2 regions of the Paenibacillus sp. FSL E2-0151 genome follow, and region 1 is predicted to be linked to the other one. Evidence: riboswitches for the same ligand, from Rfam matches in the RefSeq annotation. Region 1 holds a riboswitch; the other holds the start of a gene.
What was found. A riboswitch is a leader RNA that binds a small molecule or an ion and turns the genes downstream of it on or off. The one in region 1 is predicted to bind FMN.

Region 1 (4,216 bases):
CGCTTGAAACTCACCAAAGTCCGTTGGCATACGCACAGCCACTTCACGTTGAACCAGCTGCTCTTTTTCGTTACGGTAACGAATCATGTCCTGAATACTGATCAGCTTCAGATCATGCTTCCGGGCAATCTCCTGCAGATCCGGAAGTCTGGCCATCGTGCCATCTTCCTTAATCACTTCACAAATAACGCCAGCAGGGTAGGAACCACACATAATGGCCAAATCTACCGCCGCTTCTGTGTGCCCGGCACGACGAAGTACTCCGCCGTCTTTTGCAATCAACGGGAACATGTGACCAGGCTTACGGAAGTCCCCGGCTTTCGCCTCAGGATCAATTAGACCTTTCACGGTAATAGAGCGTTCATGTGCCGAAATACCTGTTGTCGTATCTTTGTGGTCCACAGAAACGGTGAAGGCTGTTCCATGGAAATCCGTATTTTGTTGAACCATCGGTTTCAGGTTAAGTTCGTCCGCACGTTGTTGTGTAATCGGAACACAGACCAGACCTCTACCTTCAGTAATCATGAAATTAATGACTTCAGGTGTCGCCTTTTCGGCCAAAGCGATAAAATCGCCTTCATTCTCCCGATCTTCATCATCCACAACAATGACGGGTTTACCACGCATGAGATCATATATGGCTTCTTCTATTGTGTCCAGAATGGATTGTTCTGACATTGGTCCACCTCCAGTTAATTTCTGTTCTCTATTTATGCAAATCCGTGATTGGAGAGAAAATCTTCACTGATACTGCGCGGCTTGCCAGCACCCGTCTCCCGATGTCCTCTCCCATACTGGAGCAGATGATCCACATATTTGCCCAAAATATCGCATTCGATATTAATGGTATCCCCTGTCTTTTTCACATTTAGTACAGTTTCACCAATGGTATGCGGGATAATGGAAACCGTGAATGCGGTATCCGATGTATGGACAACGGTTAAACTAATGCCATCCAGTGTAACCGATCCTTTGGGGATCAGATATTTGAACAACTGGTGATCATCAGGCTTGATCTCAAACACAATTGCATTCTGATCACGTGTTATACTGCCAATCACTCCAGTACCATCGACATGACCCTGAACGATATGTCCGCCAAAACGACCGCCTGATTGCATGGCCCGCTCCAGATTAACTTTACTGCCAGATTGCAGCTGACTGAGATTGGTATGGCGATAGGTTTCAGGCATTACATCGGCGGTAAAACCTCCACCTTCGAGCGTTGTCGCAGTTAAGCACACACCGTTCACTGCTACACTATCACCAATCTTCAGATCGTCCATGATGGCGGAAGCTCCGATATTCAGGACCATCGCTTCGCCTTTCCGACCAATACGCCGGATCTGACCGACTTCTTCCACCAAACCGGTAAACATGCTGCCGCCTCCCTTTTTCAAGTATAAAGAACCTAACTTTCTACTTTCAAATCCATTTATTTATTCAGGCCACACCGGAATACCGCCAATGCTGATATTATCTCCAACTTGTTCAATCTCCAACTGATTCAATTGAATCGCCTGATTCATACGTTCCACACCCTCGAAGCGGAAGCTTCCAGGTGTATCATAACCGCCTACAATCTTCGGAGCGATAAACATGAGCAGTCGATCGACCAACCTTGCCTCCAGCATGGCTCCATTCAAGGTGCCTCCACCTTCAAGCAAAATTGAACCAATGTCACGCTCACCCAACTTGCTAAGTCCGTTTAACAGATCCACACGTGGTCCAGGACCACAGCGTATAATTTCGACGCCGTAGGCTTCCAAACGTTCAGCAGCTTCAGGACTGGCTTCGTCTGTTGTCAGCACCCATGTTGGAGCAAGACCATCCTTAACCATTTTGGCACCTACGGGAAGACGTAACTTGGAATCCACTACAATGCGCACTGGACTAATGCCTTCGACTTGCAAACGGGTTGTTAGTTCCGGATTATCGGCGATTACCGTGTCGACGCCAACCATGATTCCCTGGTGACGATGACGAAGGGCATGCACAATCTCACGAGCGGGCTCGTTAGAGATCCACTTGCTGTCTCCGCTGCGAGTAGCAATTTTGCCATCCAGAGTAGTAGCCGTCTTCAGTGTCACAAAAGGTAGACCCGTTGTGATAAATTTAATGAACTTTTCATTCATGCGTCTTCCACGCTCACGCAGTACGCCAACTTCAACTTCAATGCCTTGTTGACGAAGCATGCTTATACCCCTGCCGGATACTTGCGGATTTGGATCTTCACAACACACCACAACACGTTTCACCTTTTCATGAATCAGGCGTTCACTACAAGGTGGCGTCTTGCCATAATGACTACAAGGCTCAAGTGTAACGTATACCGTACTTCCCTCTGCATCACTGCCTGCCATGTTAAGTGCATGCACCTCTGCATGACCGGTTCCACGTTTCAGATGGCTCCCCAGGCCTACAATACGGCCTTCTTTCACAACTACACATCCAACAACCGGATTAATCCCCGTCTGTCCCTGTGCTCGTTCCGCCATATCCAATGCCAGTGCCATATAAAATTCATCATTGATCATTTCCAAATCCGTTCACCCCGCGGTTTAAAGTCTTGTTTATTAAAAAATCCCCGTCGAACAATCAGTTCGATGGGGATGATGAGAGACAAATGTCACCAGCAGGAGTGAAATGGATACAGCACGCCAACACTTTGCCCAAAACTTCATTTCGGGCAAGTGAAAATAGACACATACCTTAATGAACATCAATTACAGGTAAAGAGCTTTTATAGTGCGGCATATGTATGGAACTGTCCGACGTAACCGGATCTTCCCTGCACAGTGCAAGACAATACAAATTGTGACTGTGCAGCAATACTCCTGCTGAATGCAAACCTGTTAGGTCTGCACCTCTCCTTCTCCCATCCAGACTATACTGTCGGTTCTGGAATTACACCAGATCAGCCATCTGCCAATGGCAGACAGGTCACGGACTTTGCATCAAGTGCTGGACACCATAGGTCCTTACACTTCCTGCATCACCGCCGGTAGGGAATTACACCCTGCCCTGAAGGATTGCTTTCGTTATTACTTGGATGTTAGCACTTTAATGCCAAAAAATCAATTGTTTTTTGTTCCTTTTTGTCACATACTAACTTTTAATAAGCTAAGAAACAACAAAAAACCGCTTCCTCTCAAAGAGGCACGGTTTTGGCTTGGAGGCCTATTTCACATCCATCGCATCATTCTACATATCAGGAAAACACCAGCTCGCCATATGCTTTAATTCTTTGGCATTATGGAATGGAGTGCGATCAGGTTCTTGCAGGGGCGAAGTCGGAAGCGGGAACTCTCTTGCCACCCTTCTGACCCAACTTGTGGAATCGATCGCAATAGCCGAGCATTTCCAGCGTCCATTCGCTCTCGGTCGAAACGTCCCATGCAAATCTGCTTTTCCCGGCATCTCTGGGAAGACTCCATCCAGATATTCAACGATGACGCGCTTGTCTCTGACTTCATGACAATATACAGTCACCCATACACCTTCCCGGACCCGAACAGCATACACATCTCCAGACTGTACCTCCCCGGTACCTGCATCAGGTGATGCCTTTGGTACTTTTCCGCGAACACTTCTCTTCTTCTCCAATGCCCCTAAGATCGTGTCCTTTACAGCTGGACTCTCACCAGGCTTATCCGCAAGTGATATATTATTCAGATCAAAATCATGAAATATCTTGTTCAGGTTGTTCTCATTAATTCCGACAGATGAATCCCACCACGCCAGAGGGGCCTGCACTTCAACCCGCACATTGGGGCGTGCGTCACGCTGCATGTATGAGGTGAATTCCGTGATCATTCCAGGATGTTCCTGCGTATCCAATATGCCAATCAGAGCTAACGTCTCAAGTAAATCACGGTAGGCATATTCCTTCTGTGTAGGCAAAAGACGTTCCTTCTTGAGCGCTACTGCTGCCTTGCTGTAACGTGTTTTGGGAGGTAATTCGCGCAGCACCGTTAACACCGCACGGAATGTCCAGCGGTCGTACTCATTGGGTATTGGAAGCTCCTGCGCGGTAGCCAGCTCTCGAAGTGCCAACACGCATCCAAAAGGATCACCGTCCAACGGGGTTCCATTGGTCATCCGCCAATACCATTGCAGCGTTGTGTCAGTTGCTTGATCCACACTTAATCCGCAGATCTTACAAGTGTTCGAAGATGGATATGGCGTATGTTCATGACTTGGCATACTGCTCGCA
Region 2 (4,216 bases), 480 kb from region 1:
AGTGACAAAATTGGAATTGCGTAATGCACGATGCTCGCTGAACAAACGGGAGCCTGAAGTCAGAAATTCACCTTCCAAGGATTGCGAGATATCTTTCAGGAGCAGGGGCACACCGGCAAAAGGTTGTTCTCCAGGGCGAACCAAACCAGCTTCCTCACGTGCGCGATTTTCATATGTACGAATAACCGCATTAAGTTGCGGATTCACTTCTTCAAGGCGTGCAAACGCCGCTTCAAGCATTTCAACCGGGGATACTTCCCGGGATCGGATCAGTTCAGCCAAACCTACGGCGTCGTAGGAGGTATATGAGAATGAAGACATTATGATCGTTCCTCTCTGAATATATTTCATCTGTTTATTCCATATGTCATCGTACCACCGGATTAGACAAAAGACAAAAGATAGAAGAGACGTAGTGCGATGATATGCATACTCGTTATGAGGTTGGAGGGAAAAGAGGGGGATTTGCATTTGCGAAATAGAGATAAAGCAAAGGGTTAATAGATCATTTTGCTAATTGAGAAAATGATCGAGTAATATCGAGTCATGGAAATAAAAAACCACTGCTCATCTTATTTGATGTGCAATGGTTTTATTTTTATATTTGACTATTTGTTGATATGAGAACCTCACATATATCCACTTACTCTGTACGAAGCTTTGGTGCAGCATCGGCCGCAGTTGATGATCTTTCCTGCTGTCTAGAAATGGCGAAGAGGGCCACCCAGATCAGAATAAAACCAAGCAGCTGCTCCCATGTAATCAGTGTACGGAAAGCAATCCAGTTCACCAACACACCCGCCATCGGGAAGCTAAGTTCTGCGAGTGTTGCAACAGAGGCTTTGGTTGACGACAGACCTTTGTAATACAACAGAAGACTGAGCAAACCTGGCAACAATGCCTGACCGAGAATGTTGAGGATGACAGCGGTCTGTTCACCCGTTCCGGACGGGAACGTCCATGCTGCACCTTCATTCCACGTCATAAAGATCAGGAGGGGAAGAGCAACGACAAAGCGCAGGGAGGTGACCGTTTCATAACGCGCCTGACCCAGCATCAATCGTCCCATAACGGTTGAACCTCCCCATAAGGCAGCAGCCCCAAGGGATAACAAGCTTCCGGCATGAATCCAGTTGTCCCAGTTACCTAATGGCAATGTGAAGCCAAATGTAAGCAGGTACGTTCCTGCTAATGCAATGAAGAACAATCCACCGAAGCGACGTGGCAACGTTTCTTTTAATAACAGTTTAGCCAGCACGATAGCGAAGAGTGGTTGCATTTTTTGCAATAAAAGTACCGTATTCGGATCGTTATGTGTTAGTGCCATGGTGAACAATACCGTTGCGAGTGCTGATCCTCCCCATGAGATAAAAATCACGGCAATCCAGTGGCGAGCACGCAGGTTTTTCAGATCAGCCCGAAATTTCCACAGTACGGGAATGGCAATAAGACTGACGATGATATGTTCCACCAGTACAATCTGCGTGGAGGTCATCGTATTTAGCAAAATAATGCGGAAGAGTGGGTCGACACCCCATAAGGCGGCGCCGAGAACTACAAGCCAGAATCCGGTATTACTTCGTTCCTTGCGGTAAACAGGTGATGCTGCTGATGTCTTTTCCATATTCAGGACTCCTTCGTCAGAACACGGAATCTTCAGTTGGCAAAATCGACAAAAGCCCCCGTTTTGGTATATACCAAATAAACGGGGGCTCATCCAAGGACATGCGTCAGGAAAGAGGCCTTCCCGTGAACGGCATGTCAATGTGTTGATCTTCTCTCATCCGGACTGTACCGTCGGCCTTGGATTCACACCAAGTCAGTCGCTGAATGTCCTTCGTTAAGAACAATTAGCGAGTCGCGGGCTGGTTCCGAAGAACATCACCGCCGGTTGGGAATTGCACCCTACCCCGAAGATCCTATTCAATTATATAGTGTGTTGAACAAGCTGTAACATTAATAAGTTCATCTTATTCCTGTAAGCGCTAGCAGTTCAAGCATTTTTTTTAGAAAACGATTTTCCAGCTTCCTTGCTGTCTGCGAAGGAGCACGATCTGGCCTGCGTGATACGCATCATGGAGTACCCAGCGAGCCAGTTCGTGTGCCCATTTCTCTTCGGAGTCCATATATGCGGCTTCAAGATCAGACTCTTGTAGTGCAGCTAATTGATCTCGCAACTGCTGGGCTAATCGAGTTGTACCCTGCATCAGTGTATTCCAACCAGCTGCATCCGTTGCATCTCCCGGATTCCCAAATGTGTATTCATTGGAGTCTACAGCAGGAAGGGTAGGCTCCTTACCTTGCATGCGACATAATAAGCGATGGTTGTAATAATACATATGGTTAACCAACTGCCAGATGCTTAATCCCCCTGAGGGTGGAATCCAGGCTGCTTGTTCTGCTGTAAGGCCCTCCAAGGATTTCGACAAAGGTACAATCCAATTACATTGATCCCAAGTATCATCCTTTTGAATAAGTAACACATCTAGTGCTGTTGTGTTCGTCATTGCCTTTTCCTCCTTGCGTATAATTGTGATTTGTGATGTAACTAGCTAAAACTGATTAATAAGGTTACACTTAATATAACACATCAAAGACGAGTTGTAACTTTCTTTGTTTAATTAGATGGTTACAATAAACGGAGGTATATATGGACAGGTTATGGACCGATTTTGTAAACAGCGATTATCACGACTGGCGTGGGGGAGATCGATCGGAGGACAGACTTGGGAAGGCGAACTGGCAGCAAGATTTTCTGGAACGATGGCAACTTAACGCTTCTGTCCCTGCATCTCCAGAAGAGGAGTTGTCGATGAGAAATTTCAGGAATGAATTGATAGCTCTTGGAGCCCGCTTATCTTCTGGAGCATCATTAACGGATATAGAAAAACAATGGTTGAACGGCGTTATGGAATCAGGGCATGTGAGAAGGACATTGACTACAATTGATCAGGAACTGAAACTCAAACTGGTAGCTGTAGAAGCACATTGGCATCAGGTTATGGCTGAGGTAGCTGCTGATTTTGCCATGACTTTGGTGGAGGGAGAAGGCGGCAGGATTCGGATCTGTGATAATTCGGATTGTCGCTGGATGTTCTATGATGATACCCGAAGCAGAACACAGAAGTACTGTGATGATAAGATGTGTGGCAATCTGATGAAGGTCAGAAGATTTCGGGCGAAACGCAAATTCCAAAATTGATAAATACTAACAATAACTATATAATGTATATATACTAGCGAAAAAATAGTCAGAAGCAGTACAGATTCGTAAGCAGGATGTGATCGTCTTTCAAACCAAAATAGATGGGAGATGTTTCTTGTGCGGACAAGTTATCTGTTGAAAAATGGCTGTGTGTTGTCGATGGATGCTAAAATTGGACAGTATAAGAGGGCGGACGTTCTGATTCAGGATTCACTGATCATGGCGATTCAGCCCGACCTGGATATTCCGGATGCGGAGATCATTGATGCTTCATCGATGATTATTATGCCTGGGCTGGTGGACACGCATCGGCATATGTGGGAATCACTTGTCAAAACAGCGGGAACCAACTGGTCGTTACCAGTTTATTTGCAAAATCTCTATTATGGTGCGATGGGAAGCAAGCTCCGCCCACAAGATAGTTATATTGCCAATCTGCTCGGTTCCTTGGAAGCGCTTAACGCAGGAGTGACGACAGTAATGGATTGGAGCATGCCATATTCCCCTGACCATACGGATGAACTGATTCGTGGACTTCAGGATGCTGGCATTCGGGCGGTATTTGCTCACGGAGTCCCTGGTGAGACGGACTACTGGAATCGGGATAGTCAACTCACGTATTCGATCAATGATGTGAGAAGAGTCAAAGAACGTTATTTTTCATCACGGGATCAATTGCTTACTTATGGGCTTGCCATTCGTGGTCCGGAGTTCAGTCATTGGGATACAACCGTGAAAGAGATCGAGCTAGCACAAGAACTGGATGCGATCTGTTCCATGCATGCCGGATTTGGCAGTTGGGGATCTGTGGATCGCTCGATCAGTCACTTGTACGAAGCGGGACTCTTAAGTCCACGGGTGAATATCGTTCATGGTAACACCATGGGCATGGATGAATACAAAATGCTGGCAGATAGCGGCGCTTCCTTGTCGGTCACACCTGAGGTTGAAATGATGATGGGTCATGGATATCCGGCCACCGGCTATTTTCTTGAACATGGGGGAACACCT

Region 2: it holds a riboswitch for FMN, as region 1 does, so the genes downstream of both, MHI55_RS18020 (DMT family transporter) here and ribD (bifunctional diaminohydroxyphosphoribosylaminopyrimidine deaminase/5-amino-6-(5-phosphoribosylamino)uracil reductase RibD) in region 1, are expected to answer to the same signal.

What each region holds. Positions count from the first base shown of each region.
Region 1 is NZ_CP150308.1:4,474,300-4,478,515, forward strand. Features, by position in the region: gene MHI55_RS20175 (bifunctional 3,4-dihydroxy-2-butanone-4-phosphate synthase/GTP cyclohydrolase II) at 1-678, opposite strand, end outside; gene ribE (riboflavin synthase) at 711-1,379, opposite strand; gene ribD (bifunctional diaminohydroxyphosphoribosylaminopyrimidine deaminase/5-amino-6-(5-phosphoribosylamino)uracil reductase RibD) at 1,440-2,543, opposite strand; FMN riboswitch at 2,867-3,036, opposite strand; gene MHI55_RS20190 (hypothetical protein) at 3,205-4,216, opposite strand, start outside.
Region 2 is NZ_CP150308.1:3,990,973-3,995,188, reverse strand. Features, by position in the region: gene MHI55_RS18025 (amidase) at 1-321, opposite strand, end outside; gene MHI55_RS18020 (DMT family transporter) at 644-1,624, opposite strand; FMN riboswitch at 1,769-1,922, opposite strand; gene MHI55_RS18015 (DinB family protein) at 2,007-2,507, opposite strand; gene MHI55_RS18010 (CGNR zinc finger domain-containing protein) at 2,651-3,202, shown strand; gene MHI55_RS18005 (amidohydrolase family protein) at 3,314-4,216, shown strand, end outside.